DNA from 3 places in the Luteibacter sp. GL_149 genome. Region 1 is predicted to be linked to each of the others. Evidence: predicted binding sites of a transcription regulator. Region 1 holds the regulator's gene; each other region holds the start of a gene.

Evidence for each region. The regulator FliA, encoded in region 1, starts transcription of late flagellar genes. The targets are predictions, from matches to a motif close to TAAAGTTTNNCNNNCNNNGGCCGATAA.
Region 2: AC3IR3_RS06050 (cyclic di-GMP phosphodiesterase) is a predicted target of FliA. The motif match lies at 2,252-2,278, and genes of this name have one in related genera.
Region 3: fliK (flagellar hook-length control protein FliK) is a predicted target of FliA. The motif match lies at 3,969-3,995, and genes of this name have one in related genera.

The regions. Positions count from the first base shown of each region.
Region 1 is NZ_CM174395.1:3,482,383-3,492,319, forward strand. Features, by position in the region: gene AC3IR3_RS15315 (flagellar motor protein) at 1-444, opposite strand, end outside; gene AC3IR3_RS15320 (chemotaxis protein CheA) at 446-2,464, opposite strand; gene AC3IR3_RS15325 (protein phosphatase CheZ) at 2,472-3,116, opposite strand; gene cheY (chemotaxis response regulator CheY) at 3,125-3,523, opposite strand; gene AC3IR3_RS15335 (RNA polymerase sigma factor FliA) at 3,588-4,319, opposite strand; gene AC3IR3_RS15340 (MinD/ParA family ATP-binding protein) at 4,316-5,191, opposite strand; gene flhF (flagellar biosynthesis GTPase FlhF) at 5,260-6,567, opposite strand; gene flhA (flagellar biosynthesis protein FlhA) at 6,697-8,790, opposite strand; gene flhB (flagellar biosynthesis protein FlhB) at 8,793-9,935, opposite strand.
Region 2 is NZ_CM174395.1:1,340,625-1,350,561, reverse strand. Features, by position in the region: gene AC3IR3_RS06055 (putative bifunctional diguanylate cyclase/phosphodiesterase) at 1-816, opposite strand, end outside; gene AC3IR3_RS06050 (cyclic di-GMP phosphodiesterase) at 860-2,134, opposite strand; gene msrA (peptide-methionine (S)-S-oxide reductase MsrA) at 2,353-3,030, shown strand; gene AC3IR3_RS06040 (IS481 family transposase) at 3,234-4,367, opposite strand; gene hutU (urocanate hydratase) at 4,511-6,181, opposite strand; gene AC3IR3_RS06030 (DNA-3-methyladenine glycosylase 2 family protein) at 6,317-7,801, shown strand; gene AC3IR3_RS06025 (methylated-DNA--[protein]-cysteine S-methyltransferase) at 7,798-8,358, shown strand; gene AC3IR3_RS06020 (hypothetical protein) at 8,333-8,764, opposite strand; gene AC3IR3_RS06015 (alkaline phosphatase family protein) at 8,819-9,937, shown strand, end outside.
Region 3 is NZ_CM174395.1:3,625,384-3,635,320, forward strand. Features, by position in the region: gene secF (protein translocase subunit SecF) at 1-327, opposite strand, end outside; gene secD (protein translocase subunit SecD) at 344-2,218, opposite strand; gene yajC (preprotein translocase subunit YajC) at 2,264-2,608, opposite strand; gene tgt (tRNA guanosine(34) transglycosylase Tgt) at 2,766-3,896, opposite strand; gene fliK (flagellar hook-length control protein FliK) at 4,055-5,209, shown strand; gene AC3IR3_RS16070 (flagellar biosynthesis protein) at 5,206-5,475, shown strand; gene murD (UDP-N-acetylmuramoyl-L-alanine--D-glutamate ligase) at 5,629-6,984, opposite strand; gene murL (UDP-N-acetyl-alpha-D-muramoyl-L-alanyl-L-glutamate epimerase) at 6,971-8,317, opposite strand; gene AC3IR3_RS16085 (bifunctional aspartate kinase/diaminopimelate decarboxylase) at 8,314-9,937, opposite strand, start outside.

The DNA.
Region 1 (9,937 bases):
ATTCTCGAAGACTTTCGCCGCTTCGATGTCGATGTGCTCGCGAGCGAGGACCTCGACTTCCAGGACGCTACGCATCGCATCCGGCTCGGTTCCGTCGACGAGAAGCTGTAGCCCCTTGCGGATGAAGGGATCGGTTTCGCGTTCGATGCCCGCTTCCAGGCCGAGCAGGCCCTGGCGACGCGAGATTTCGCTCCAGCCGATGATGCGGCTTACCAGGTCGGCCGTTTCGATCAGTGGCGGGCGATAGACCCAGGGCAGCATGCTCCATGCGCGCTTGAGTACGACGCCCGGCGTCTGCACCAGCAGGGCCGCGAACGTACCGACAAACACGATGACGAAGGCGGCCGGATTCCACAGGGCGTCGAGGCTGCTGCCTTTCAGGACGGTACCGACGATGATGACCAGGAAGGCCAGGATCGTGCCGACGATACTTACGATATCCATATCAGATCGCCACCCTCATCGAAGGGAGAAGCTGGCCGGCGTCGTCCGCCAGACCCGCAAGATCGAGGACGAGCGAGATACGTCCGTCGCCCGTGATAGTGGCGCCCGCCACACCGGGTACGTCTTTCAGCAGTGGCCCCAGCGGCTTGGCCATGACGTCTTCGCGCCCGATCACTTCGTCGACGAGGCAGCCCAGCGTCTGATGACCGATCTGCACCACCACGACGTGCCTGCCACCGGAGGGCACCCCCGCCCAGCCAGCCAGATCGCACAGCGGAAGCGCTCGCTGGCGATGCGAGGCCACGACACGGCCGTCCAGCGTCTGGATCTGGCCTTCGACCAGTTCGAACACTTCGGCCACGTTGCTGAGCGGAAGCGCCAGCAGGCGATTACCCACGCGCACCATGAGGACTCTGAGAATCGCCAGCGTGAGCGGTACCGACAGACGGACCTCGCTGCCACCGCCCACGCGCGAATCGATCGACAGCGTGCCGCCGAGTTCGACAATCTTGGTTTTGACGACATCCATGCCGACGCCACGGCCGGAGATATCCGATACCTGGCTGGCCGTGCTGAATCCGGGACGGAACACGATGTCGAAGCATTCGCGATCGTCCAGACGTGCGGCCTGTTCCTCGTCGAGCAGGCCCTTTTCCACCGCCTTGCGGCGAAGTATTTCGGGGTCCATGCCTTTGCCGTCGTCGCGCACGGTAATGACGATATGGTCGCCGTACTGCCCCGCCGTCAGGTGCACGGTACCCACCCGCGACTTGCCCGCCTGTTCGCGGACATCGGGCATTTCGATGCCGTGATCGACCGCATTGCGCAGCAAGTGGACAAGTGGATCGGCCAATGCTTCGACAACGGTGCGGTCGAGGTCGGTTTCCTCGCCTTCCTGTACCAGTTCGACTTCCTTGCCCAACTGGCGGGCGAGGTCGCGGATGATGCGCGGAAAACGCTGGAACAGCTTGCCGATGGGCTGCATGCGCATGCGCAATACGGCGTTCTGCAAATCTTCGGCGACCCGCTGCAGTTCGCCGACGGCACGTTCCATCGGTCCCTCGACACCTTGCGATGCGAGGCTGGTCAGGCGATTACGCACAAGCACGAGCTCGCCCGCCGCATTGACGAGACTATCGAGACGGAATGTATCGACGCGGACCGTGGTGTCGGCGTTCGATGCCGTGCGTTTCTCGGCGGCTGGCTTCGCGACGGGCGCTTGCGCGGACACGGGTGCTGTCGCTTCAGCGACAACGGGTGCGGGTGCGGGTGCGGGTGTTTCGACAAGACCGGGCGCTTTGCCCTGTCCATGCAAGGCATCCAGCAACGCTTCGAACTCGTCGTCGCCGATAACATCGCCAACGGAAGAAACGACGGGTGTGACGGGGGGAATGACAGCGGGAACGACATCCACCTCGACCGACGCGCCGGGCGCATTGCCGCTGCCGTAAAGCGAATCCAGCAGTGCTTCGAACTCGTCGTCGTCGATAGGTCCGGACGGCGCCGATGCCGGTGCATGCTCGCCGCGCGCGGCGTCGAGCATGGCCTCGAACTCGTCTTCGATCGCATCGCGACCGGCCGATGGCCTGGCGGACGGCGCCGACAGGGTCAGCGCGACGGGCTCGGCCGAGGTGGTGCGCCCGGGAATCAGGAGGCGCGCCAGCAACGCGTCGGGCGCCGGTTGCGAATCCGCGCCGGCATCGGCCGCGCGCATCATATCGTTGAGGAGATCGAGCGATTCGAGCAACGCGTCCATATACGCCGCGTTGAGCATCACCGCACCGTTGCGGGCTTCGTTCAGAAGATCTTCCGCGCGATGGCACAGGCCGACCATGGCGTTCAGGCCAAGGAAGCCCGCACCGCCCTTGACGGTGTGGAACGCGCGGAAAACGGCATTCAGCAGCTCGCTGTCGCCCGGCGAGGCCTCCAGGTCGACCAGTTGCTCGCCCAGCGTCTCGAGCAGTTCCCTGGCCTCGATCAGGAAAACGTTGAGCAACTCATTGTCGAGCTCGACACTCATGCCGGTCTCAGAATCCGAATTCGCTGAGGAGACGATCCACTTCGTCCTGGCTGACCTTGTCCGCCACAGGCGGCGCGTTGCTGCCGGCCAGCGAGCCGGTCAGGCGAACCAGTTCCAGCAGCGACGATTCGACCTTGCCCATGAACTGCTCCACCTGGGCAACGCGCTGACCCGAGATGTCCTGCCACGACTGGGCTTCGACCAGTTCTCCAAGGCCGATATCGCAGTTCTGCGCGAAGTCGCCGACACGCACGGCGAGCGCCGTGGCATTGATGCCGAACGCGGGATCGGAGGTTTCCAGCACGAGCAGCTCGTCCGCCTGCGTGGCAAGCGCCTGTGCCTGAGGACGCAGCTTTTCGCTGAAATCGAGCGTGCTGTGGGCGGCCTGCGCGCTCATTTCCAGCACATCGCGAAGATGCTTGCGTGCGTCGCCCATGCTGCCCGGCACACCATCGCCGGAGACATCGGCGGCAAGACGGCGCACGGAATCGTGCAGATCGCGCGCAAGGCAACCAAGCGCGTGGAACAGGTGCTGCTCGCGGCTGCGCAGCAGACGATCGAGTGCCTTCTCGAAGGCGGCACGGTCGTCGGCGTCGAGAAGCTCACGCAGTTCGGGGACGACTTCGTGGTCGGCGTTAAGCGAGATGTTCATGATGTCCCTTAGCCGGCCGCCGCGAGGCGTTCGAAAATCTTGTCGAGTTTTTCTTTGAGCGTGACGGCCGTGAAAGGCTTCACCACGTATCCGTTCACGCCGCTCTGAGCCGCCGCGATGATCTGGTCGCGGTTGTTCTCCGCGGTAACCATCAGCACGGGGATCGACTTCAGCTTGGCGTCCGCGCGAATGGCGCGAAGCAGATCGATGCCGGTCATGTTCGGCATGTTCCAGTCGGTGACGACCAGGTCGAACGCCTGCGCACGCAGCGACACGAGCGCCGCGGTGCCGTCTTCGGCTTCATGGATGAGCCCGTTGGTGAAACCGAGCTCGACCAGGAGGTTCCTGACGATACGTCGCATGGTGGAAAAATCGTCCACCACGAGGATCTTCATGTTCTTGTCCAAAACGCTACTCCGCCTTGACCGCGCGTTTACTGTTGATTCCGACGTCGCCGACGAAGCGGCGCCATCACGTTCTTGCGTTCCATCCCGTCATACGCGCACGAAGCCGGATCAGGGCCTGCCCATGGATCTGGCATACCCGCGATTCACTGACTCCCAGGACCGCGCCTACTTCCTTGAGATTCAGTTCTTCCTCGTAGTACAGCGACATCACCAGCTTCTCGCGTTCGGGCAGACCGTCGATCGCCGCGACCAGCGCTTCGCGCATGCCCGCTTCCTCGAACAATCCTTCCGGACCCTGGGCGTCCGGGTCGGCCACGTCGATCGCCGCGCCTTCGTCGCCCTCGGGGGCGGAAAGGCTCAGCAGTCGCGCGCTTGCCGCGTCGGCCAGAATCTGGTTGTACTCGAGAGCGTCGATTCCGAGACGCTTCATTACCTCTGCGTCTTCGGCATCGCCACCCGTTTCATTTTCGATCTGTCGTGTTACCTCCGCGACTTCGCGCAACTTTCGATGCACGGAGCGCGGCGTCCAGTCCGTCTTGCGCAGTTCGTCCAGCATCGCGCCCCGGATGCGGATACCCGCATAGGTCTCGAAGCTGGCCGCGCGAGTCGGCGAATAATTTCGCGCGGCCTCAAGCAGTCCGATCATGCCGGCCTGAATGAGGTCGCCCACGTCGACGCTTGCCGGCAGACGGCCCATCAGGTGATAGGCGATACGCCGGACCAGCGGCGCGTGGATACGCACCAGTTGATCCGCCGGGATTCGCGTGACTTCCAGGTATTCGGTCGCAACGCTCACAACGGCAGCCCTCCCCCCATGGAGGCCCGATCGGCGAAAAAGCCGATCCGACCCTGTGCCCGGGGTTCGGGTTCACCCCATGTATCGACCGCACGTGCCAGATTCTTGAATCCGACCGCCGATCGACTGCTCGGCCACGCTTCGACGACCGCGGCCTGGCGACGAATCGCCTGGCGCAGATACTCGTCGTGCGGGACCATACCCATGAAATCCAACGAAACGTCGAGGAAACGGCCGGTAACGCGCGACAACTTCTCGAATAGCTGCCGCCCCTCCTGGGCGTGGCGGACCATGTTGGCCACGACCCGGAAACGGCCCACGCCGAACTCGCGGCTCAGGACCTTGATCAAGGCGTAAGCATCGGTAAGCGACGCCGGCTCGTCGCAGACGACGACCACCACCTCATCGGAGGCCGCGGCGAACATCGACACGCTGTCGGAGATGCCCGCGGCGGTATCGACGATCAGGAACTCGGGGGGAACGGCATATTCGTCGAACGCGCGGATGACCGCGGCGTGTTCGATGTTTGGCAACTGCGCCATGCGGCGCGCGCCGGACGTGGCGGGAATGACCTTCAGACCATGCGGCGCCTGGAGTATCAGTTCCTCGATCGTGCACGCCCCATCGAGCATATGCCCGAGGTGGCGGGTCGGCTGCAGGCCAAGCAATACGTCGATATTGGCCATACCGAGGTCGGCATCGAGCAATACGACATCGCGACCGCCCATGGACAGGGCCATCGCCAGGTTGACGGCGACGGTTGTCTTACCCACGCCACCCTTGCCACCCGCGACGGCGATGCTGCGGCATGGTTTGCGCTCGGCGAGCCAGTTGATACCGGCTGCCTGGCTAGTGGTCACGGGTGTGGTCATGAAAGGGCTCGCTACCGCCATTAGGGATTCGAGTCCAGATGCCTGGTTCACTTCGATGGACTCCGGGGTCAGACCGTCGTCGCCGGAACCGGGAAGCCAAAACGATCGGCTAGCACGGCGGCGTCGGGTTCGTCGTTACGATTCTTGAGGAGTTGCGCCGCGTGGCAGACCAGCTTGCGCGAGTCGGCTACGGCGATGTCCTCGGGTACGCGCTGACCGTCCGTGGTGTAGTCGAGCGACAGACCATGCCGGATCAGCGCCGACAATGCACCACCTAATAGCGGGGCTTCGTCGAGCTTGGTCAGGATGGCTGTCTGTGGAGCAATGGGTGCATAGGCGCGAATGGCACTGTCCAGCGACTGGGACTGGGCGTTCGCCGCCAGTACCAGGCACACGCGCACGTCGGACGACGCGCGCAGCGTTTCGAACTGTTGCTGCAGCTTCGGGTCCGTCCCCGCCATACCGGCGGTGTCGACCAGTACGGTGTGACGTCCGCGCAACTGGATGAGCACGTTGCGCAGACTGGTAGCGTCGTGGGCATTGAACACGCGAACGCCGAGGAGGCGCCCGTAATGTTCGAGCTGTGCGCCGGCACCGATGCGGTACTGGTCCGCGCTGATCAGAGCGACGTTGGCCGCACCGTGGCGCAGAACGGCGCGTGCCGCGAGTTTGGCGATCGTGGTCGTCTTGCCGACGCCGGTCGTACCGACCAGCGCGGTAATGCCGCCGCCGACCGTATTCAGTTCGCGTCCGGTCGTGCGGATGCTGCGGCTCAGTACGCCCAGCGGCAGATAACGCGCCTGTTCGGGCGTCATGTCGTCCGGCAGTTCGGCGCACAGCGTGCGCGCCACGTCGCCGTCGATGCCCAGGCGGGTCATTTCGCGCAGCACGCGCGCGCGCAGCGGCTGCTCGCGCTCGGTCTGGTTCCAGCGCAGCGCGGACAGCTGCACTTCCAGCATCTCGCGCATATTGTTCAGTTCGGCGCGCATGGTGTTCATGGCTACATCGCTTGCCGGCGCAGCAACGGAAGCGCGGAAGGCGTCGGCGACACCGGCGGCAAGCGCGGCGCTGGAGTGAGCTTTCGGCGCATTGGGATTGGCGGTACGGGCGGCGCTCGACTCGCGACGGGCTCGCGGCGGATTGGCCAGCTCGGCGGCGAAGATCGCCTCGCGCTCGGTCTGCTGCTGCGGCAGCGTATCGGGACCCTTTCCGGCCGCTTCGCGTACCAGCGCTTCGTCGTAATCCAGCGCGGCGATGATCTCGATGCCGTCGTCCAGGCGACGCGTCGAGAGAATGACGGCGTCCGGACCCTGCTCATCGCGAACCTGGCGCATGGCCTGACGCATATCGGCGGCAACGAAACGTTTGATTTTCATGCGTGGAACCCTTCCGTTGCGTTGATCTGATCGCGGAAAAATGCGCAGGTGTCGACCGGTGCCATGGCGACGATCCAAAGAAATCCTGTCTTGCGCTTGTCCATCCTTAAGTCCTGTTCGTGTCTGGTCTTACCTTCCGAGCGCTGCCACCAATTTGACGCGGCGGTTGTCCGGAACCTCGTTGTAGGCGAGTACATGCAGGTTTTGGGCCACATGTCTGGTGAAGCGTGCCAGCCAAGGCCGAAGAGTCGGTGCGACAAGGAGTACAGCCGGCTCGCCAGCCGCTTCCTGACGCCTCGCCGCATCCGCGACGCTCTGCTGGAGACGATCGGCCAGACCCGGTTCGACGGCCGCACCCGCAACGCCCCCGCCCTGTAGCGACTGGAGCAAGATCTGTTCCAACTCCGGTGCCAGCGTAATGACGGGGATCTCCGATCCAAGGCCGGCGATTTCCTGCACGATCTGGCGGCCCAGGGTGACGCGAACCGCAGCGGCGAGCACGCCGGGATCCTGACTCTGGCCGGCATGCTCCGCCAAAGATTCGACGATGCTGCGGATGTTCCGGATAGGCACGCGCTCGGCGAGCAGGTTCTGCAGCACCTTGACCACCACGCCCAGCGACAGGCGTTTCGGAATGAGGTCTTCGACCAGCTTCGGCGCCTGCGTGGTGAGGCGATCGAGCAACTGTTGCACGTCCTGATGACCCAGCAGTTCGTGAGCATGACTCTGCAGGATGTGCGACAGATGGGTGGCAATAACCGTCGCCGGATCGACCACCGTATAGCCAAGCGTCTGCGCGTGTTCGCGCATCCCCGGCTCGATCCACACCGCATCGAGGCCGAACGCCGGATCGCGCGTCGCGATGCCGCTCACCGTACCGTGCACGCGGCCCGGATCGATCGCCAGCAAACGCTCGGTATGAATCTCGGCCTCGCCCATCGGAACGCCCATGAGGGCGATGCGATATCCGTGCGGCGCCAGGTCGAGGTTGTCGCGGATGTGCACCGACGGAACCAGAAAGCCCAGTTCCTGCGATAGCTTCCGGCGTACGGACTTGATCCGCGCCATCAGCTCGCCACCCTGGTTGCGATCCACCAGCGGAATCAGGCGGTAACCGACTTCCAGACCCACCGTATCCACGGTCGCCACGTCTTCCCAGCTCAGTTCCAGACGCTCCGGCGGCGTGGCCGTTTCGGTGTTGGTCACGGCCTTGGGCAGCTTGCCTTCGGCAATGTCGACCGAACGCTTGTGCAACATATACGCGCCGCCGCCGCAGATCCCCGCGAGCAGCAGGAACGCGATGTTCGGCATGCCGGGAATCAGTCCCATCACGGCGAGGACGACCGCGGCGACGCCCAGCGCTTTCGGTTGACCGAACAACTGCCCCATCACGTGCGAGCCCATGTTCTCGGACTTGGACACGCGGGTGACGATCACAGCGGCCGCGATCGACAGCATCAGCGCCGGAACCTGCGCGACCAGGCCGTCGCCGATGGTCAGCAGCGTATAGGTGCGCGCGGCCTCCGAGGCGGACAGGCCGTGTTGCATCATGCCGATGAAGAAACCGCCAATGACATTGATGCCGAGAATCAGGATACCGGCCGTGGCATCGCCGCGGACGAACTTGCTCGCGCCGTCCATGGAGCCGTAGAAGTCGGCTTCTTCACGCACTTCCTGACGACGTTCGCGCGCCTGCTCCTGGGTCAGCAGACCCGCATTGAGGTCGGCGTCGATCGCCATCTGCTTGCCGGGCATGGCATCGAGGGTGAATCGCGCCGTCACTTCGGATACGCGTGTGGCGCCCTTCGTCACGACGACGAAGTTGATGATGGTGAGGATCGCGAACACCACGAAACCGACGGCGAAGTTGCCGCCCACGACGAACTCGCCGAAGGCCTCGATGACCTTGCCCGCCGCGCCCGGCCCCATATGGCCGTGCAGCAGCACCACGCGGGTGGAGGCGATGTTCAGCGCAAGACGCAACAGGGTCGCGAACAGCACCACCGTCGGAAAGGAGGCGAACTCCAGTGGCCGCATCACGTACATCACAGCCAGCAGGATCACCAGCGACAGCGCGATGTTGAACGTGAACAACAGGTCCAGCATGAATGGCGGCAGCGGCAGCATCATCATGCCGAGCATCAGCAGCATGGCGACAGGTGCGCCGATACCGCGGCGACCGACCTGCTTGAGCGTGCTCAGAAATGTCGTCGGAACTGCCATCGTCAGGTATCCATACGGTAAGGGCCGAGCAGATCCGGATCGATCTCAGGCGTCGGTGGATCGGGCGGAAGGTCGCCGGTGGCGACCGCCTGCTGCAAGCGGTAGACGTAAGCAAGTATCTGGGCCACCGCGATATACAGCGCCGCCGGGATCTCCTTGCCTACCTGAGTTGTGTTGTAAAGCGCGCGGGCCAGCGGCGCGGCTTCCACAAGCGGCACCTTGTTCGCACCGGCGACGTCGCGGATCTGCTGCGCGATCACATCGACGCCCTTGGCCACCACGCGAGGCGCCCGCATCGCGCCGTCGTCGTAACGCAGCGCCACGGCGAAGTGGGTCGGGTTCACGACGATCACGTCGGCCGTCGGCACGTCCTGCATCATGCGGCGCCGGGAAACCTGAAGCTGCAGCCCACGAATGCGGGATTTGAGTTCGGGATTGCCGTCGCTTTCCTTGTGCTCGTCTTTCTGTTCCTGCTTCGTCATCCGCATTTTCTTGGCGAAAGAGAACTTCTGCCACGGCGCATCGACCATCGCGATCACGCCGAGCATGGAGCCGAACAGAAGCGATGCGTGCCCGAGCATGCTGAACGCATGCGCGATACCGTTGTTCACCGATCCCGCGCCCACGGCGACCAGTTCATGCGTCGTACTGCGCAGGTACATAGCCAGCACGCCACCGATCAGAATGACCTTGAGCAGCGACTTCACCAGCTCGACCAGACCGTTCATCGAGAACAGGCGGCCGAAGCCCTTGATGGGGTCCAGGCGATTGAACTTGGGAACCAGCGCTTCGCCACTGAAATTGAGACCGCCAAGCAATGCCGGCGCCGCGACGGCCGCGACCAGCGTGGCCGTGAACACGGGCCCCAGCAATTTCAACGCCTCGAGACCGGCGGTGCTCAGCGCGCGCGATGCACCGTCGGCGGAGAAAAGATCGTCGCGGGAATAACGTAGCCCGACGTGCATGATGTTGCTGGCGTGCAGCGCAATCTGGTCGCGCGATGCGATCAGCGTCGAGACGGCGGCCAGCACCACAATGGCGGCACTCAGATCGCGCGAACGCGGCAGATCGCCCTTTTCGCGCGCTTCGCGAAGGCGTTTTTCACTGGCCGGTTCGTTGCGTTCCTGGTCGTCCTGTTCGCTCATCG
Region 2 (9,937 bases), 2.1 Mb from region 1:
CAGCGCCCCCAGCATCTGTTCCGCGAAGCCCTGTTCCACGAAAACGCGTGCCGAAAGATTAATGGCGATATCGATCGGCGCACCGGCACGATGCAGTGTGGCCACGTGTCGCAGCGACGCGTTGAGGCTCCAGCGCGTCAGGGGAACGATCAGATCGCTGCGCTCCGCGAACGGAATGAAATCGACCGGCGCGACTTCGCCATGCGTCTGGGTATTCCATCGCGCCAGCGATTCCACGCGCGTGATCGCCTGTTTGCGCAGATCGAGCAGGGGCTGGAAGTAAACCTGCAGGCGGTTCGCTTCGATGTCTTCGCGCAGCTCCCCATACAGGATTTCGACCTGGGTATTGTCCGGCTGGTACATCGCGAACGGTTCGCCGATGCGCAGCGCTTCGTCGTGGGCGATTTCGGCGCGACGGCATAGCAGCTCGGCGGCGGCGCCATGTTCGGGATGCATGGCCGCGCCGACTACCACGCGGCCATGCCAGGGCCGGTCGCCGCACATCAGCGGTTCGTCGAATCCGCCGACCAGCCGGGTAGCCGCCAGCAAGGCATGGGTGCGGTTGCGGATAGCGGGAAGCAACAGCACGAACGTGTCGTCCGCGGCGACGAAGACCTTGTCGATATGCCGGACGATTTCGACGATGCGCTCGCGAGCGGCGAGCATGATCTCGTTACCGAAGCCATAACCGAAGCGCAGTTGCGCCTCGCGCATGCCCCGCATCCGTACCACCAGCACGGCACACAGACCCTCGCGCGAACTGTCGCGGTCGAGCAGCGCCTGCATGGCGGTGAAAATATGGGCGCGATCCGTCACGACAGCCTCGGACGATGCGGTAATAAACGATCGGGCATGGCATTCATGGGAGGAAGTATTCCTTGGGATCGATGCCGTGGCTACCCGGGGGAAGCGAACGCAGGATATCCATGCGTTCCGGCCCCGTCTGTCGCATCAGGTCCACGATGCGGAATTCGTCCAGCGGCGACTTGTCGGGCGCGGTGAGTATCGCTATACGCGGCTGTAGCCGGCGCGCGTGATTCTGCAGCATGACGATCGCGATTTCGCCGGTTCCCAGCTCGACCAGCGATCCCGTGGGATATACCCCGAGACACGCCTGGAACTGCTCGACCAGTTCGCCCTGGAATCCGGTATTGCGGCCGGCATAGATCGTACGCAGCGCCACGTGCTGCGATACGGGCTCGCAGTACGGCCGCGGCGTCGACATCGCATGGTAGGTGTCGATGATCGCGGCCATGCGCCCCGCGAGCGGAATCGCGGTGCCGATCAGGCCGTCGGGATAGCCGCTGCCATCGAAGCGTTCGTGATGCGTGCGGACCATATCCAGCACTTCCCGATCCGCCACGCCGGAATGCGCCAGGATCGCCAGTCCTTCGCGCACGTGCAGACGCGCGAGTTCGATTTCGGCTTCGCTGAGCGCGCCAGCGCGCAGCAGCAATTCGTCGGGCAGCTGCGATTTGCCGACATCCATCAGCAGCCCACCCGCGGCAAGACTGATGATGGCCTCTTCCGAGAACCCCATGTGCCGTCCGAAAGCCGCGGCGAGCGTGCTGCAACTGACGGCATGGCGATAGGTATAGCTGTCGCGCTGACGCAGGCTTTCGATCCAGAAAAACGCATCGCCCGAACGCAGTACGCTCTCGACCATCGGACGCACCGCGTCCTCGACTTCCCGGGCATCGATGACGCGCCCGTTGGCCAGGTCGTCGACGATTTTTTCCACATAGGTCGCGACGGACTCGTAAGCCTCGCGTGCCCGGGGCACTTCTTCGTCGAACGTGGCGGTATCGGTATACGCCCGCTGCGGCACCAATCGCTGGGATGGCGTGGCCGGAGCGGTGCTGGGTTTCACCACCACGGAGGGCGGACGAAGCGGCGAGGATGTCGAGGCAGGCGCGACCTTGCGCATGGTGTCGACGAACACGTAACGGCAATGGCGCCGCAACGCGTCGATGTCGTCCTGGCTGCGAACCGGTACGCCCTGGATCGGAAACGGGGTTTCGTCCCAGTCGCAATCGAGACGGCAAACGTACATGCCGACCTCCAGATCGCCGACCGACACCCGTCTTTCCACCAGATCGTACGCCACAGTCCCCCCAGGAACGGATCGTTTCATGTCAGTACGAACCGCGAATCGGCGAATCCGCCCCATGGCGAGACCGGATCGACCTTGTCCACGACGTGTGAAACAAAGCGCGCCGCCAACGGGCTCCGCCGACATGCAGGTTCCGCTGTATCGGCGCCAAAGGGTGAAACTGTAACAAACGTTGCCTGCCATGGAATCCTTTCTGCCCCGGTCTTATGTGGTAACTCAGGCACTCCGGAGATATCTCCATGTTCCGTCGTCGTTTTATCGTCGTTCTGACCACCATCGCCCTTGCCGCCTGCACTGCCGTTTTCGCGCGCGACGAAGGCGTACGCCTGCCCGATCCCTCCGTGGATGCCGCACCGTCAGCGGGTGAGCAGGTAGCGGTTCTCGCGGGCGGGTGCTTCTGGGGTGTCGAAGGAGTTTTCGAACACCTGCGCGGCGTGAAATCCGCGACTGCCGGTTACACCGGAGGCGATGCACGGCACGCCAACTACGACGATGTCAGCGAGGGCGATACAGGACACGCCGAATCGGTGCGCATTGTCTACGATCCGGCGGTCATCAGTTACGGCCAGCTACTGAAAGTGTTCTTCTCGGTCGCACAGGACCCGACGCTGCTGAACCGCCAGGGCCCCGATCGCGGCACGCAATACCGCTCCGCGATTTTCTATGCGACACCGGAACAGAAGCGTGTCGCCGATGCGTATATCGCGCAGCTGGGCGCGGCGCATGCCTACAGCGCGCCCATCGTCACCCAGGTCTCGGCGCTGACGACGTTCTATCCCGCCGAGAGTTATCACCAGAACTACATGCGGCTGAATCCGCAGTCGCCGTATATTCTGGTGAACGATCTGCCGAAGGTGCTGGCGCTGCAGCGGTTGTATCCGGAGCGGTATGTGGCCAGCTGGGCAAATGCGCACTAAGAGCGCGCACGATATCGTCCGCCTCAGCGTGGTCGCTCTGGGCCCCTGCCTGCGCAGGGGCGGCGGTGAGGGGTGGAAAATCCGCATCGATCGTGGCGAATGACGCCATCTCCCACACCGTCATCGACACCCACCCGTCGTCCCTGCGCGGGTGTATGGACCGGAGAGATGGTTAACAGATGTGCCAGGACATGGTGGACACTTTATCGCGGTCGTCGCAGGTCGACGACATCGAGCCAGTGGTGAGCAAAATAGAGGTCATACACACCGTCCTGATCGGGCCGGGGCCGGGCGGCGATGAGCTGACCTTTGAGCGCTGTCGAGACCACGAGCGGCCGCGTGAGTAGTTTGATCCGGCCGCGTTGATCGACCCCGATGACGATGTCGTCGGGGCCGTACTCGGTAATCTGATCGAGCCGTTCGGGGAAGGGGCGTGGGCTGAGGCGATAGCGTGTCACCGGCGGTACCATGCCGATGGCCTGATGCGGGCGCACGTGGTTGTAAATCTCGCGCCAGTGCGCGAAGGCCCGCTCCACCTCGGTCAGATTCAGGAAGTGGCGGCCACGCAGCAGCTCGATGTCCAAGCTTCGATGGAAGCGTTCGTCCTTGCCGTTGGTTTGCGGATGAAACGGACGGCTGAAGCTCAGGTGGATGCCAAGGCGGACCAACCATACGCCGAGCGTGGACAAGTGCCGGGAGGGGCCGTTGCCCATGCCCCACGGGGTGCCGTTATCCATGTTCATGCGCCGCGGCAGGCCGTAGCGGCGGAAGGCCTCGGTGAGCCAGTGCTGCACGGTGGCGCCGGTCATGTCGGCGTTATGGCCCAGGATCAGGTTGAAGCGGGAATGATCGTCGAGCACGGTCAACGGATCGCACCGACCGCGGCCGACACGGAGGGGGCCTTTGAAGTCCATCTGCCACAGGTCGTTCGGCTCGGCATGCTCGAAGCGCTGCCAGGGATGCACGGCCGGCTCGGTGGGCGACCACAGCAGGCCATGGCGCCGAAGGATGTGGGTGATCGTGCTCGGTGCCGGAGGCGCCAGGCCCTCGCGCTGAAGCAACACAAACAGCTTGCGGCCACCCCAGTGGGGGAACTGTCGGCGCAGGGCGACCACGCGCTCTTCGAGCGACTGAGCCGTGCGCGTCGGGGTGCGATGGGGACGCCGCGAGCGGTCGGCCAGGGGCTCGTGCGCCTGATCGCGGCCTAGCCATTTGTACGCGGTGGTTCGGCTGACGCCGAACCGGCGGGCCAGCTCAGTGATCGACTGACCGGGCTGCTTGGCCACCGCGACAAGCTCAGTACGAAGTGACATGGATGAGGTTTCCTTCCAGGGCATGGGCTGGGCCTCGAGTCGCCACAACTTGGCGGTCGAGGTGTAAACCATGTCCTGGCACACCTGTTAACCATGTCTCCGGTCCATACACGCGGGCAGGAACCCAGCGCGGTGCGACAGGTTTTCGCGACCGCACCCGATCGGCTTTAAACCATCGGCAACTTCAACCCCTGCTCGCGCGCGCAATCGATAGCCTCCCGATACCCCGCATCGGCGTGCCGCATCACGCCCGTGCCCGGATCGTTCCACAGCACGCGCGCAATCCGCTTGTCGGCCGCTTCGGTGCCGTCGCATACGATCACCACGCCGCTGTGCTGGCTGTAACCCATACCCACGCCACCACCGTGATGCAGGCTGACCCAGGTTGCGCCACCGGCGACATTCAACATCGCGTTGAGCAGCGGCCAGTCGCTGACCGCATCGCTGCCGTCCTTCATCGCTTCGGTTTCGCGATTCGGACTGGCGACCGATCCGGAATCCAGATGATCGCGCCCGATCACCACAGGCGCTTTCAGCTCGCCGTTGCGAACCATTTCATTGAACGCGAGACCAAGTTTGTGGCGCTGGCCGAGACCCACCCAGCAGATGCGCGCCGGCAAACCCTGGAAGCTGATGCGTTCGCGCGCCATGTCCAGCCAGTTGTGCAGGTGCGGATCGTCGGGGATCAGCTCCTTCACCTTGGCATCGGTCTTGTAGATGTCTTCCGGATCGCCCGACAACGCAACCCAGCGGAACGGTCCCACGCCGCGACAGAACAGCGGACGCACGAAGGCAGGTACGAAACCCGGGAAATCGAACGCGTTCGTCAGACCCTCGTCCTTGGCTACCTGGCGGATGTTGTTGCCGTAGTCAAATGTCGGAATGCCCTTGGCATGGAAGGCGAGCATCGCCTCGACGTGCGCGCGCATCGACGCCTTCGCGGCGCGCGCGGTGCCGGCCGGATCGGCCTTGCGGCGTTCGAACCATTCCTCGACCGTCCAGCCGGCCGGAAGATAACCGTTGATCGGATCGTGGGCGCTGGTCTGATCGGTCACGGCATCCGGACGCACGCCGCGACGGACCAGTTCGGGGAGGATCTCCGCGGCATTGCCGAGCAGTGCGACAGAAACGGCGCGACCTTCTTTTGCGTAGCGATCCATACGCGCCAGCGCATCGTCGATGTCGCTGGCCTGCTCGTCGACGTAACGCGTCTTCAGACGAAAATCGATGCGGCTCTGCTGGCATTCGATCGTCAGCGACGATGCACCGGCGAGACTCGCCGCCAGCGGCTGCGCGGCGCCCATGCCGCCAAGGCCGGCGGTAAGAATCCAGCGGCCGGCAAGATTGCCGTTGTAGTGCTGGCGCCCCATTTCGACGAAGGTTTCGTACGTGCCCTGCACGATGCCCTGCGATCCGATGTAAATCCACGAGCCGGCCGTCATCTGGCCGTACATCATCAGGCCCTTGCGATCGAGTTCGTTGAAGTGTTCCCAGTTCGCCCATGCGGGCACGAGGTTGGAGTTCGCGATCAGGACGCGAGGCGCGTCCGCATGCGACGGGAACACGCCGACCGGCTTGCCCGATTGCACCAGCAGGGTTTCGTCGTCGCGCAGATCGCGCAGCGCGCGAAGAATGGCATCGAAGCATTCCCAGTTGCGCGCGGCGCGGCCGATGCCGCCGTAAACCACGAGTTCCGCCGGATTCTCGGCCACTTCGGGATCGAGATTGTTCTGCAGCATGCGGAACGGTGCCTCGGTCAGCCAGCTACGGCAGGAAAGCTCCGTGCCGCGCGGCGCGCGGATGGTTCGGGTGGTGTCTATGCGCGTCGCTGCGGTCATCGTCGGTCTCGGTGCTGCGGTGAAGGACAGAACGTCGATTATGGGCCGCGACGGGCCGAAGGGGCTATCCGCATCGCAGCATTGATGTCCGAAAACGGCCAGTTGCGATTCTGGCCGCGGTGTAACCTCTTGCCCATGACGAACGCCCAGCCGATTCCCGAGGTCCCCGATACCGCCATCTGCGAGGCCGCACGCCTGAGTCGCGACGCGCGGTTCGACGGGTTGTTCTTCACGGCGGTCACCAGCACGGGCATTTACTGCCGGCCCGTGTGCCCCGCGCCGTCGCCGAAACCGTCGAACGTGCGCTATTACGCTAATGCGGCGGCAGCGGAAGCCGCGGGCTTCCGGCCGTGCCTGCGTTGCCGGCCCGAGCTGTCGCCCGCGGATGGTGCCTGGCGGCGCGGCGATACGCTGGTGGCCCGCGCACTGAAACTTCTGGAAAACGATTTGTCGGGCGAGTCGTCGCTGGACGATCTGTCGTCGCGGCTCGCGGTAGGCAGCCGCCAGTTGCGGCGCCTGTTCGTGGAACGCCTTGGCGTCTCGCCGATCGACGTGCGTACGACGCAGCGCCTGTTGTTCGCCAAGCAGTTGCTGACCGAAACGGCCATGCCAGTCACGGAGGTGGCCATGGCGTCCGGATTCGGCAGCCTGCGCCGTTTCAATGCCGCCTTCGCGAAAGCCAATCGCATCGCGCCACGCGAACTGCGTCGTCGCCCGCGCTCGGCGGCGGGCGAGCCGCTGGTACTGCGGCTCGGTTACCGGCCGCCTTACGACTTCACCGCTCTGCTGCAATTCCTCAGCGGTCGCGCCCTGCCCGGCATCGAACGGGTCGACGAGCGGTCGTATTCGCGGGTGTTCGGCCCGCCGGACCGGCCCGGCTGGCTCCGCATCACCGCATGGCCCGGCAACGAACCGGCGCTGAAACTCGAACTGCACTGCCCGGACGCCACGCGTATCCTGGACGTGGTGAGCCGCCTTCGCCGGCTGTTCGATCTGGACGCCGACCCGGCGTCCATTGCCGCGCACTTCGGCCCCGATCCCGTACTGGGCCCGCTGGTGCGGCGACGCCCCGGTCTGCGCCTGCCCGGCGGCTGGGACGGTTTCGAGATTGCGGTTCGCGCCATCCTCGGCCAGCAGGTCAGCGTGGCCGCCGCACGTACGCTGGCGACACGGCTGGTCGACCGGTACGGCGCACAGTTACCCGATCCTGCGATTCCGGGCCTCGATCGCCTGTTCCCCGAACCCGCTGCGCTGGCCGACGTCGACCTGCGCACGATCGGCCTGACCACGAGTCGTGCCGCGACCGTCAACGGCATGGCCGCCGCTGTACACGACGGCCGCGTCGACTTCCGCGCCGACCGCACGCTGGACGACCTGGTCGCCCACTGGACCGCCCTGCCCGGCATTGGCGACTGGACGGCCCAATACCTCGCCATGCGTGCGCTGGGTCACCCGGACGCATTCCCCGCAGCCGACCTTATCCTGCGCCGCGCCGCCTCTACGGATGGCATACCGCTTTCGACGAAGGCGTTGAGCACGCTGGCGGAAGACTGGCGGCCGTGGCGCGCTTACGCCGTGATGCATCTGTGGCGCGGCAGCCTCGACGGAGCCAACGCATGAACACCGTTATCGTGGAACAGACCATTCCATCGCCGCTCGGATCGCTGCGACTTCTCGCCAGCGTCGACGGCTTGCGGGCCATCGAATTTCCCGACTTCCCGGATCGCAAACGCTGGCGGCCCGCGCCGGCGGCAACGCATGTCGCCGATGCACGCACGCCGGAAGAATGCGCGGCGGCGGAAGTCATCGCACACGCGCACGCCCAGTTGGAAGAGTATTTCGCCGGAACGCGCACGACCTTCGACTTGCCGCTAGCGCCCGAAGGCACCGGCTTCCAGCAGAAAGTATGGATGGCCTTGCGGGCGATTCCCTTCGGGGAAACCGCCAGCTACGGCGATATAGCGCGACGCATCGGCCATCCCGACGCCGTGCGCGCCGTCGGCGCGGCCAACGGCGCGAATCCGATCTCGATCGTTGTGCCTTGCCATCGGGTGATCGGCGCGGACGGGCGCCTCACCGGTTTCGGTGGCGGCCTGCCGGCGAAGCGCTATCTGCTGGACCTCGAACGGACGGCTCGCGAACCCTCGCTGTTCAGTGCCCCGCCGAGCCGGCACTGACCGGCGCGCGGTTCTCCATCGGCTGCTGGGGCGTGGCGTTGTAACGCTGCACCGCATCCTGCTGCTGCGCCCGGTACAGCTGCTGCTGCGACTGGTTCGACTGGTCCATCTGTTTTTGCAAATTGGGATCGGTCGTGTTCTGTCGCAGCTGCGCGGAATTGGCTTGGCGGATCTGCTGCTGTACGGCGTTCTGCTGGATCTGGTTCTGCACGCGCTGCTGGTTCGCGGCCTGCTGCCAGCGCTGATTCGCCGACGGCTGCACGATAACGACAGGTCTGGGCTGCTGCGCCGCCGGTTTCGGCTGCGCCGCCGGGGTGGTCGTCTGGGCGACCGCGAGCGGAATCGCAAGAACCAACGACAGCGCTACCAGATAACGGCGAATAGTGGTGTGAGATGAATTAGTCATACGGACAGGCCATCATAGGGGGATTTCCCACGTTCCAAGCCTACGGTCCCGTCCATGAAATTCTCGTTTCGTCCGCTCGTTCGCGGCATGCTTCCGTTCATCATGCTGCTCGCACTGGCGGGCTGTGGCACCACCGCGACGAAACCTCCCGTCGCAACGCGCCACCCGGTACTGCTGATCTCCATCGATGCTTTCCGGCCCGATTATCTCGATCGCGGCCAGACGCCGACGCTGGCGTCGATCGTTCGCGAAGGCGCGCGCGCACCGTACATGCGCCCGTCGTTCCCGTCGCTGACGTTTCCGAACCACTACACGCTGGTCACGGGCCTGGTGCCGGACCATCACGGCGTCGTGAACAACACGATGGTCGATCCCAAAATCGGCCGCTTCCGTCTGGCCGATCGCGATGCGACCAGCGACGGTCGCTGGTGGGACGGCGCCGAACCGCTATGGGTAACCGTCCAGAAACAAGGCCTGCGCACCGCGACGATGTTCTGGCCGGGTACCGAGGCGGAAATCCGCGGCATGCGTCCCGATCGCTGGATCCCCTTCGATGGCGACATCACGTCGAACGGTCGCGTCGACCAGTTGCTGAAATGGATCGACGAGCCGGGCCCGAAGCCCATGTTCGACACGCTCTACTTCGACGCGGTCGATCATGCCGGGCACGAATACGGACCCGACTCGCCGGAAGTGAACGCCGCGCTGCGCGAAACCGATGCCGCGCTGACGCGACTGGTCGCCGGGCTGAAGGCGCGCGGCATCTACGACAGCATGGACATCCTCGTGGTCTCGGACCACGGCATGGCCAACCTGCCGCCCGATCACATCATCTTCGCCGACGACGTCGCCGATGTGACCCAACTGGACGAGGTGTCGTACGGCGTCATGGCGACATTCAATCCACTGCCCGGCCACGGCTTCGCCCGCCCGGAAGCCGCCTTGCTGGCGCCGCATCCGCACATGCAGTGCTATCGCAAGAGCGACCTGCCGGCACGTTTCCAGTACGGCACGAACCCGCGCGTACCGGCCATCGTCTGCATGGCCGAGACCGGCTGGACGATCGTCAGCCATGCCGCACTGGCAGCACGCACGACGCCCATGTCGCTCGGCGAACACGGCTACGACAATGCCGATCCCACGATGCGCGCACTGTTCGTCGCACGTGGCCCC
Region 3 (9,937 bases), 140 kb from region 1:
GCCCGCGGCTTCGTCGCCGGAGAGGCCGGTGGACGCCGTATCGTCCTTGCCCTGCAGGCGCACGGACAATTCGCGCGTACCGCCCACGGCCTGCACGAGCGTGTTTTCCAAACCGGCCTTTTCGAGCGCCGTGCGAACGTCGGCGGTGCTGATCGGATTGTCGTAAGCGACGCCGACCACGATACCGCCGGTGAAGTCCTGGCCGTAATTGAAGCCCTTGCCCAGGATCAGGCCGACCGAGCCCAGCATCAGCAGGATCGCCAGACCGATGCTGAAACGGCGCAGGCCCAGGAAGTTGAAGTTGGAATTGTGGTTGAAGATTTCCATGTCGTTCTCCTGCCCCTTAGACCGACAGCGTCTTGAGCTTGCGGCCGCCGTGGATCAGCGCGGTGATGGCGTGGGTCACGGTCACCGAGGTGAACATGGAGGTCAGGATGCCGATGAACAGCGTGACGCCGAAGCCCTTGATCGGACCCGAACCCATCGTCATCAAGCCCAGTGCGGCAAGCAGATGGGTGACGTTGGCATCGAGAATGGTTGCCCATGCCTTGTCGTAACCCGTGCGGATCGCGGCCAGCGGCGAGGAGCCATTGCGCAGTTCTTCGCGAATGCGTTCGCAGATGAGTACGTTGGCATCGATCGCCATACCGAGCGTAAGCACGATACCCGCGATACCCGGCATGGTCAGCGTCACGCCGATCAGCGACATCACGGCAACGAGCAGCACCAGGTTGAGGAACAGCGCGATGTCGGCAACCAGACCGAAGAGCTTGTAGTAGATCGCAGCGGCCAGCAGCACAAGGCCAAGGCCGATCATCACGGCATTGAAACCTTTCTTGATGTTGTCCGCGCCAAGGCTCGGACCGATGACGCTTTCGGCAACGATGTCGACCGGCGCGGCCAGCGAACCGCCACGCAGCAACAGTGCGAGATCGCGGGCTTCCGAATCGCTCGGCAAACCGTTGGTCTGGAACTTGCTGCTGAACGGGCTGCTGATGTTCGCGTAGTTGATGACCTCTTCGGTCGTCTTCGGCACCTTCACTTCCTTGCCGTCGATGATCTTCACCTCGTTCACGCGGGTGATGTAGAGCACCGCCATCGGTTTGCCGACGTTCGCGTTGGTGAACTCGGCCATTTTGCGTGCGCCGGAACTGTTCAGCTGGACATCGACATTCGGCGTACCGTTTTGCTGGTCCCGGCCCGAGTTGGCGTTGATCAGCTCGTCGCCGGTCGCGATGATTTTCTTGCTGAGCAAGTACGGACGGCCGTCGCGGCCGTAGTACAGCTTCGCATCGGGCGGCACGCTGCCCGAACGGGCGGCGTCCACGGCCTGCTGCGGGCTGTAGAGGCCGGCGCGGTATTGCAGCGTCGCGGTCGCCCCGATCAGCTTCTTGGCTTCGGCCGTATCCTGCACGCCCGCGAGTTCGACGATGATCTGGCTTTCGCCCTGCTGCTGGATGATCGGCTCGGACACGCCCAGCGCATTGACGCGGTTGCGCAGCGTGCTGACGTTCTGGCGGATGGTGCTCTGGGCCAGTTCGCGCAGCTTTGCCGGCTTGACCGTCGCATTCAGCACGAAACGATCGCCGGTCGTCGGGCCATCGCCGACCTGCAGGTCGGTGTATTCCGTGGAGAGCAGCGTCGCGGCCGCCTGACGGTCCGCATCGGAACGCAGGACGATGCCCACACCCTGACCACGCGGATTGCGGTTCACCGAGTCGTACGGGATGTTCTTGTCGCGCAGCAGGGAACGGATGTCCTCGGCGTAACGCGTTTCCTGCGTATCGACGACCGCGTTCTGGTCCACTTCCATCAGGAAGCGCACGCCACCCTGCAGGTCGAGGCCGAGCGGCATCGAATTGGCGTTGATCGAACGAAGCCAGTTGGGCACCGTCGAGGCCAAATTCAGCGCAACGGTGTACTGCTCGCCCAGCGACTGACGCAACGCATCGCCCGCTTTCGACTGCGAGTCGGCATCGGGGAAGCGCGCGAGCAGGCGCGTACCGGCGGCGTCGATCTCGACGGACGATACGGGCGTCTTGTTCTGCTGAAGCACCCCTTCGACCTTGGCCTTCAGGGCCGCGTCGACGGTAGCACCGCGATTGGCCGATATCTGTACGGCGTTCTGGGGCGGGAAGATATTCGGCAGCGCGTAAACGAGACCGAACAGCAACACGATTACGACCAGCGCATATTTCCAGCGTGGAAAATCAGTCATGCCTTGCATTCCATTAAAGCGGCAACCGAGCCGCGGCAGCGGGCGTCAGGAGTTCTTCAGCGAGTCCTTGGGGAGGACCTGCGAGATAGCGCCCTTCTGCACCTTGATCGACACGTTCGGCGCGATCTCGATGCTGATGAACGACTCGCCCACTTCCGTGATGCGACCGGCGATACCGCCGCTGGTGACCACTTCGTCGCCCTTGGACAGCGCGGAGAGCAGCGCGCGGTGCTCCTTCTGACGCTTCATCTGCGGGCGGATCATCATGAAATAGAAGATGCCGAACAGCACCGCCATCAGGATCAGGGGCGACAGGCCGAACGCGCCATTGGGGGCCGCGGCGGCTGGAGCGGCGGCCTGGGCAAGTGCTGCGGAGGTCATGATGCTCATCGGATATCTCGCAAGTTATGGAACGGCCTGAAAAAAATGCCCGTTCGCTGAAAAAGATCGTGGATTATGCCACGCACCCCGGCGCCGTGCACCGGAAGTGAACGGGATGGGGGGCCGTGGGGATCGAACCCAAGCCGGCTGGCGGCCCGGCAGCGGGTCAGCCGCCGACCTCGCCCTTGTGCCGCGCAGCATAGAAGGCGGCAATGAAGTCCTCCAGAACACCCCGCTCGATGGCGTCCCGCAGACCGGCCATCAGGCGCTGGTAGTGCCGCAGGTTGTGCATCGTGTTGAGCTGGGCGCCGAGTATCTCGTTGCAGCGGTCCAGATGGCGCAGATAGGCCCGGCTGAAGCCGCTGGCGCAGGTGTAGCAGTCGCAACCCTCTTCGATCACCCGGGTATCCATGGCGAACTTCGCATTGCGGATGCGCAGGGTGCCGCTGTCCGTGAACAGGAAACCGTTGCGGGCGTTGCGGGTGGGCATCACGCAATCGAACATGTCGATGCCGCGACGTACCGCCTCGACGATGTCCTCCGGCCGGCCCACGCCCATCAGGTAACGCGGACGGTCCTTCGGCAGCATCGGCAGGGTCAGGTCCAGCGTGTGGTTGCGCTCGGCTTCCGGCTCGCCCACGGCCAGACCGCCGATCGCATAACCGTCGAAGCCGATCTCGACCAGCCGCCCGGCCGAACGGTGGCGCAGCTTTTCGTACGTGCTGCCCTGGACGATGCCGAACAGCGAGTTGGGATTCTTCAGATCGTCGAACGCCTGCCGCGACCGCTCCGCCCAGCGCAGGCTCAGTTCCATGGAGTCGCTGGCCACTTTCTCCGTGGCCGGATACGGCGTGCACTCGTCGAAGATCATCGCGACATCGGAATCCAGTACCTTCTGGATGCGCATGGATTCCTCGGGCGAGAGAAACACCTTCGAGCCGTCGACCGGTGAGGCGAAAGTCACGCCCTCTTCCGTGATCTTGCGCTTGTGCGCCAGCGAAAAGACCTGGAAGCCGCCGGAGTCCGTGAGGATCGGCTTTTCCCACCCGATGAATTTATGCAGCCCGCCGAACTCCCCGACGATGTCGAGGCCGGGGCGCAGGAACAGGTGAAACGTGTTTCCGAGAATGATTTCCGCGCCAATATCGTTGATATCGCGCGGTGTCATGGCCTTCACGGAGCCATAAGTGCCCACGGGCATGAACGCGGGCGTTTCCACGGTGCCGCGTTCGAATCGGACGCGGCCGCGCCGGGCCGCGCCATCGGTGGCGAGGAGGTCGAAAGCTAATTGAGTCATGTACATAGTTTAGCCGGTCGAGGCATCGCCTGTAGGAGCGCGCTCCTACAGGGAACAGGCCCCTGCACCTTCTAAAGTTCTTGCGAAATCGGCCGATGCCCTGAGCAACAGGAACGCGCCTATCCGGGCCGCGACAACGTAAGCAGGAGGCCCTGCCCATGAACATCCCACCGACCACCAGTCTGGCTGCCCAGCTATGGGCGGGCGCGGCTGCGGGTACCACCGGTTCGGTGGATAGCTGGCGGGTCGGTACGTTGCTGTCGGCGAATCTGCTCGGACTGAGCGATCAGGGCCGGTTGTTGCTGCAAGTGGGTGGCATGACGGTCGAGGCCGACGCCGCAGGCACCCAGCTCCCCCAGCAGTTCCAGGTCCGGGTCCTGACCCAGGGCGCACAACCCCAGCTCGAAATCCTGGCCCAGCCGGCCGGCGACCGCATTGCCATGCAAGGACTGCGCGACCGGCTGCCTCTGCAGAATGGATACGCTCCGCTGCTCGGCGTGCTCAGCGCGCTGGCGCGACGACCCGCGGCCCGCTTGCTGCCCGCACCACTGCGCGCCGCGCTGGCGACGCTGGAAGCCGCAATCAGCAAACCCGACGACGTGGGCAGTCCGAGCGGCCTGAAGGAAGCCATCGCCCGCAGCGGGCTATTCCTGGAGTCGCGCCTGTCCACACCCGCGGACGAAGCACCCACCACCGACGACTGGAAAGCCGCCCTGCTCCAGCTTCGCCGCACGCTGGACGAACTCCCGCCGGCGCGAGCTCGCAGCGGCTTGCCGCCCTCGCTGAGCGACACCGCACCACCGTTGCGCCAGCGACCGCTGATCGCACAGATGCGTCTGCCTGAAATGTCCACGGAGACCGAAGTCGAAGACCTCGTCGCCCAGTTGCGTGTGAATGTCCGCAGCGCGCTCGCGCGCGTGGAGATCGCCCAACTGGAATCGCCGCCGCAGGCTGGCGTATGGATGGTCGAAATTCCGCTGGGCGGCGTTCGCGGATACGACATCCTGCAACTGCGCATCGAGGAATCCGCACCGCGTCCCGAAGATCGCGAAGGCGCATGGACCGTCGGCTTCGCCGTCGATCTGCCGTCGCTTGGCGCCGTGCAGGGAGAAATCCAGTTGCGCACGACGCGCGTGTCGGTACGCATCTGGGCACAGCACGGCCCGACGGTGAGCCGCATCGAAGACGAATTCCTGACGTTGCGTCAGCTACTAGAACGCAGCGGCCTGCAGCTAGACCACCTCAGTTGCATCCATGGCCTACCCCAGCCAGCCGGCGCGTACAGCGCCGTGTTACTCGAAGCCACCGCATGACCGCCAGCCTGCCTTCACCCCGCCGCAGCGTGACGCTGCGGGTCGCGTCACCCACCGACAGCGGCACCAGCAAACATATCGATGCCGCCGGCGTGAAGGCGATGCTCGACCGCGCCCAGTCGCTGGGGCTGTCGCCGCATCTCGATCCGCAGATAGCGACGCTGCTGGCAGCCGTGAAGCTGCGCGACGACGTGCCGACCGAGCTCTATGCGGCGTTGGCGGCGGTGGTGGGTACGTTGCTGTCGGCGGGGCAGGAACATCGCTGACTCGCGGGTCTTCCGGGCAATCGCTGTTCGGCTAATCCGCTCCGTTGGCTTTCGCGCGCAAGCGCGCTCCCACAGAAAGCAGGAGCGCGCTATTGATCTCTGTGGGAGCGCGCCTGCGCGCGAAAGCCAACGGAGCGATAAAGCCGTAACGCCTCAGTAAACGCCCAGCCCCTGAATCGATGCGACACCCGCATCGAAACCCGCCAGCTCCGCGAATCGGCGGCCACGATCGGCATAGTCGTGGAACTGATCGAAACTCGGCGCGCCCGGCGACAGCACGACGTAGCCGTGGCCATCCAGCAGCGCACGGGCTTTGCTCACCGCATCCGCAAGATCGGTCGCGTGATGGACAATCCCGACACCAGCGCTCTCAAGGGCTGCCGCGATGCGCTCGCCGTTCGCGCCCTGACAGACGATGGCCAACGGCGCATCGACACGCATCGCATCGACGAACACACGCCAGTCCAGACCGCGATCGTGACCGCCGACGATGAGTGCGATGCGTTCGCCGTGCAGGCTTTCCAGCGCAGCGAGACTGGCCAACGGCGTCGTGCTGATGGAGTCGTTGACCCAATGCAGCCCGTCGCGCTCGCCCAGCGGCTGCAGACGGTGCGGCAAGGGCGCGAAGGTCGCGAGCGCGGGCGCAGCGATGCGCGCATCGAAACCCATGAGTTCGAGCGCCGCCAATGCGGCACATGCATTGACGGCGTTATGCAGGCCCGGTGCCGTAACGCACGCGGCTTCGATCACACGTTCGTCGCCGCGACGAATCCAGCCGTCGGCGACATGCCAGCCCTGCGCGTCGCCGAAACGGTGCACGTCGGGATGCGCCGCAACGTGAGCCAGCAGCGTGGGCTGCATCGCGTTCGCCAGCACGCGGGAAGACGCGCTCGCAAGCTTCAGCTTGTCTTCCAGATAACGTTCGCGCGAACCGTGCCAGTCGAGATGTTCTTCGTAAAGACTGGTTACGACGCCAAGATCGACGCCACTCGCATCGCCCGTCTGAAAACTCGACAGCTCGATCACCCACAAGTCGGCCTGCACGTCGTCGAGTTCGAGCAGCGGCAGACCGATGTTTCCCGCCAGCGCGGTACGGACGCCGAGCGAACGTGCCAGATGCGCGATAAGCGCACTGGTTGTGCTCTTGCCCTTCGTACCGGTGACGGCGATGGTGCGCGCGTCGCGATGCGTGGCGAACCACAGTGCCGTTCCCGATGTGAATCGCGTACCGCGTGCAGCCGCCTCCAACAGTTCGGGGCGGTAAGCGGAAATACCGGGCGATTTGACGACGACGTCGAACGCCGCGAGTGCGGCCGCGTCGGGTGCGACGACGTGCACGCGCACGTCGTCGCCGAACGCGTGATGTACCGCCTCCACTTCGGACGGCGAACAAAAAAGATCCAACGCTCGTCCCGGCAGGTGCGCGCGCAGCGCGGTCAGCGCCGCGCGCCCTTCGCGCCCGAATCCCCAGACGGCGATGGCGCGTTGCCGGAGATCAGCCCAGGGCATCCAACGCTCCGCTCAGACGCTGCGGTACCAGGTGCGACGCGCCCGGCTCGAGCCAGGGCTCCAGCGCGAGTTCGGCCACGTCCAGTTGCGGCAGGATTTCCCGACGGAAGCGAACGATCAGGGCGTCTTCGCGCCAATCCGGCCGTTGCGACAGCGCATGCATCGCTGCGCGCGCTTCCGCACCTTCGCCGACGCATTCGAATGGCTTGTGATCCTGGAATTCCAGCAATGCGTCGAATCCGGCCACCTGCGATTCGTCGTCGAGCAGGTTGCGACCGAAGATCGACAGCAAACGCTGTTTGGGCATGAACGGCGCCAACGCCAGAAAAACGAAATGGCATTTCGGGCACTGCCCGCACCAGCGATCCGCAGGCTTTGGGCCGAGGATACGGAAGTTGCGATTGCAGCTGGAGAACACTTCGAAATACGGCGCACCGAGACGCGCGAACGCGCTCGTTACCGCCAGTTCCGAATACGGTCGCAGCAGCGAGCAGTAATCGAGATCGCTGGCGACGTGTCCGTGCAGATAGTCGTGCAGGGATCTCTCGAAACCGAAGCCCTTGCTCCACTGGTGGTTCACTTCCTGCCCCTCGTACTCGAGGGTGGCGACAGACGCCGAACGCTCGTTGGCGAACACGATGCTGTCGTAGCCATACAGGATGGCGGCCAGCACAAGGATCGCCGAATTCACCGCGGTCACCGGAATGTGTCCGTTCCAGGCGCCCATGCGATTAAGCTCGAACAAGCCCGGCGCCAGTTCGCGCGCGATGTTCAGCGTGGTCAGGCCCGTGCGTTCGGCGCAGGTGGCGATCAGGGGCGAGTTGCCTACCCATACGGCCGTCGCTTCCGCACCGATCGATTTGATCGCCTCGACGGCCACGACCGAATCCTTGCCGCCACCGATCGGCACGAGCGAACGCTGCGGCAATCCGATGGCGCCCGCACGCGCCGGACGCGTGCCGCCGGTCGGAAAGCGAACGCGACCACGCAGATCGAGGCGGTTGCGATAGGCGAACTCGGCCAGACCGTGCAGATACAGCGAGTCCAGCAAGGTCGCGGTGTCCTCGTCGGGCGTCCAGCCTTCGACGACGATCCGTTCCGGAATACCCGCCTTGTAGTAACTGACGCCGGCGACCAGGTGCAGCAATCGCAATGCCGCCCCGAACGCACCCGCCCGTTCGGCCGGAACGGTCGGCGCGCCGGGGAACGTCACCCGCTCGATCAGTTCCGGACCGTCGTCGAAGGCATAGACCAGTTCGGCGACGCCATCGGCGAACCCGTGACGAACGAAACGGAAGGATGCTGCGTTGCGCGGATCGGCGAAGCCACTCATGGAAGCAATACCTCGTCGGCTTCGTCGCGCAGGTTATAGCGCGACGACATCACCGCACCATACGCCCCTCCCTGTCCGATCAGGATCACGTCGTCTTCCTTCGATTCGGGCAAACGACGATCCGAGCCGAGCACGTCGCCGGATTCGCAGATGGGACCGACGATCTGATACATCGTCGTGGCCGGTTCGCCGAACCGGGTGAGGTTGGCGATCTCGTGCCACGCGTCGTAAAGCGCGGGACGAATAAGACTGTTCATACCCGTATCCAGACCGAGGTAGCGAACGTTGGCACCCTTTTCCTTGTCCTGCGTGACGCGCGCAAGCAGCACGCCCGCATCGGCCACCAGGAAACGGCCCGGCTCCATCCACACCTGGAACTGCGGATACGCCTGACGTACCGATTTCAGCACACGGTCCAGCGCACTCATGTCCAACGGCGTTTCGCCCGGGTGCGAAGGCACGCCGAGTCCGCCACCGATATTCAGGATGGAAATGCTGCCGATACGTTCGGCCAGCGCGGCGAGCTGCGAATAGACCTCGCCCCAGTGCGCCGCGTCGAGAATGCCCGAGCCCAGATGGGCATGCAGGCCGATGACGCGCGCGCCCGCCGCATCGGCGAGACGCAGGAAGCGATCGATATGTTCGATGGGTACGCCGAATTTGCTGCCCGTGCCGCCCGTGCGCACTTTCTCGTGATGGCCAAGGCCACGACCGAGGTCGACGCGAAGCATGATGTCGCGACCGGCGAACAGGTCGCCCCAGTGTTCGATGGGATGCAGCGCGTCGATACCGATGGTCGCGCGCGTCGCCAGTGCGGCGACGAAGTCGCGGCGCGCGGCGAAGTTCGGCGTGAACAGGATCGGCGCCGTCTCCGGCACCGCCGCCTGCACGACGGCCAGTTCGCCCGGCGATACGCATTCGAACGCCATGCCTTCCTCGGCCAATGCTCTCAGAATGCCCGGATGCGTATTCGCCTTGACGGCGTAATGGACACGATCGATAGCGGACAGGGTTTTCAGTCGCCGCGCCTGCGCACGAATCGTGGGCAGGTTATAGACGTAGCGCGGCGTGCGTTCCCGCGCCAGCGTCAGCAGTGTCGGACGCTCGGCCTGCCACCACTGCGCAGGCGGCAACACCTGCTCGCCCGTACCGTAAAGTGCCTGCCAGCTCGGTCCGAACAACAGGCTGTCGTCGGTGCGCAACGCGCCGGCACCGATCAGCAGTTCATGCAGTCGCGGCAGCATGTCGTCCACCACGTCCTCATCGACCACGAAAGTCAGGTTGAGGTTATTGGACGATTGGGAAATAAGGTGCACGCGCAGCTGACCGAACTCGGCCAGCACGCCGGACAGCTTGTGCAGCATCGAGCGCATGCCGCGACCGACCAGCGTGATCGCGGCGCATGGCGCAATGACCTTCACCCGGCACACGCGCGCCAGATCGGCCGCCAGTGCGGCGATCGCGTCCGAATCGAGCAGGTTCTCGGTCGGGTCGAGCGAAACCGTGACGTTGGTTTCGGCCGAGCCGATCAGGTCGACGGAAAGACCATGGCGCTTGAACGCATCGAACACGTCGGCGAGGAAGCCGACCTGTTGCCACATGCCAACGGATTCCATCGAG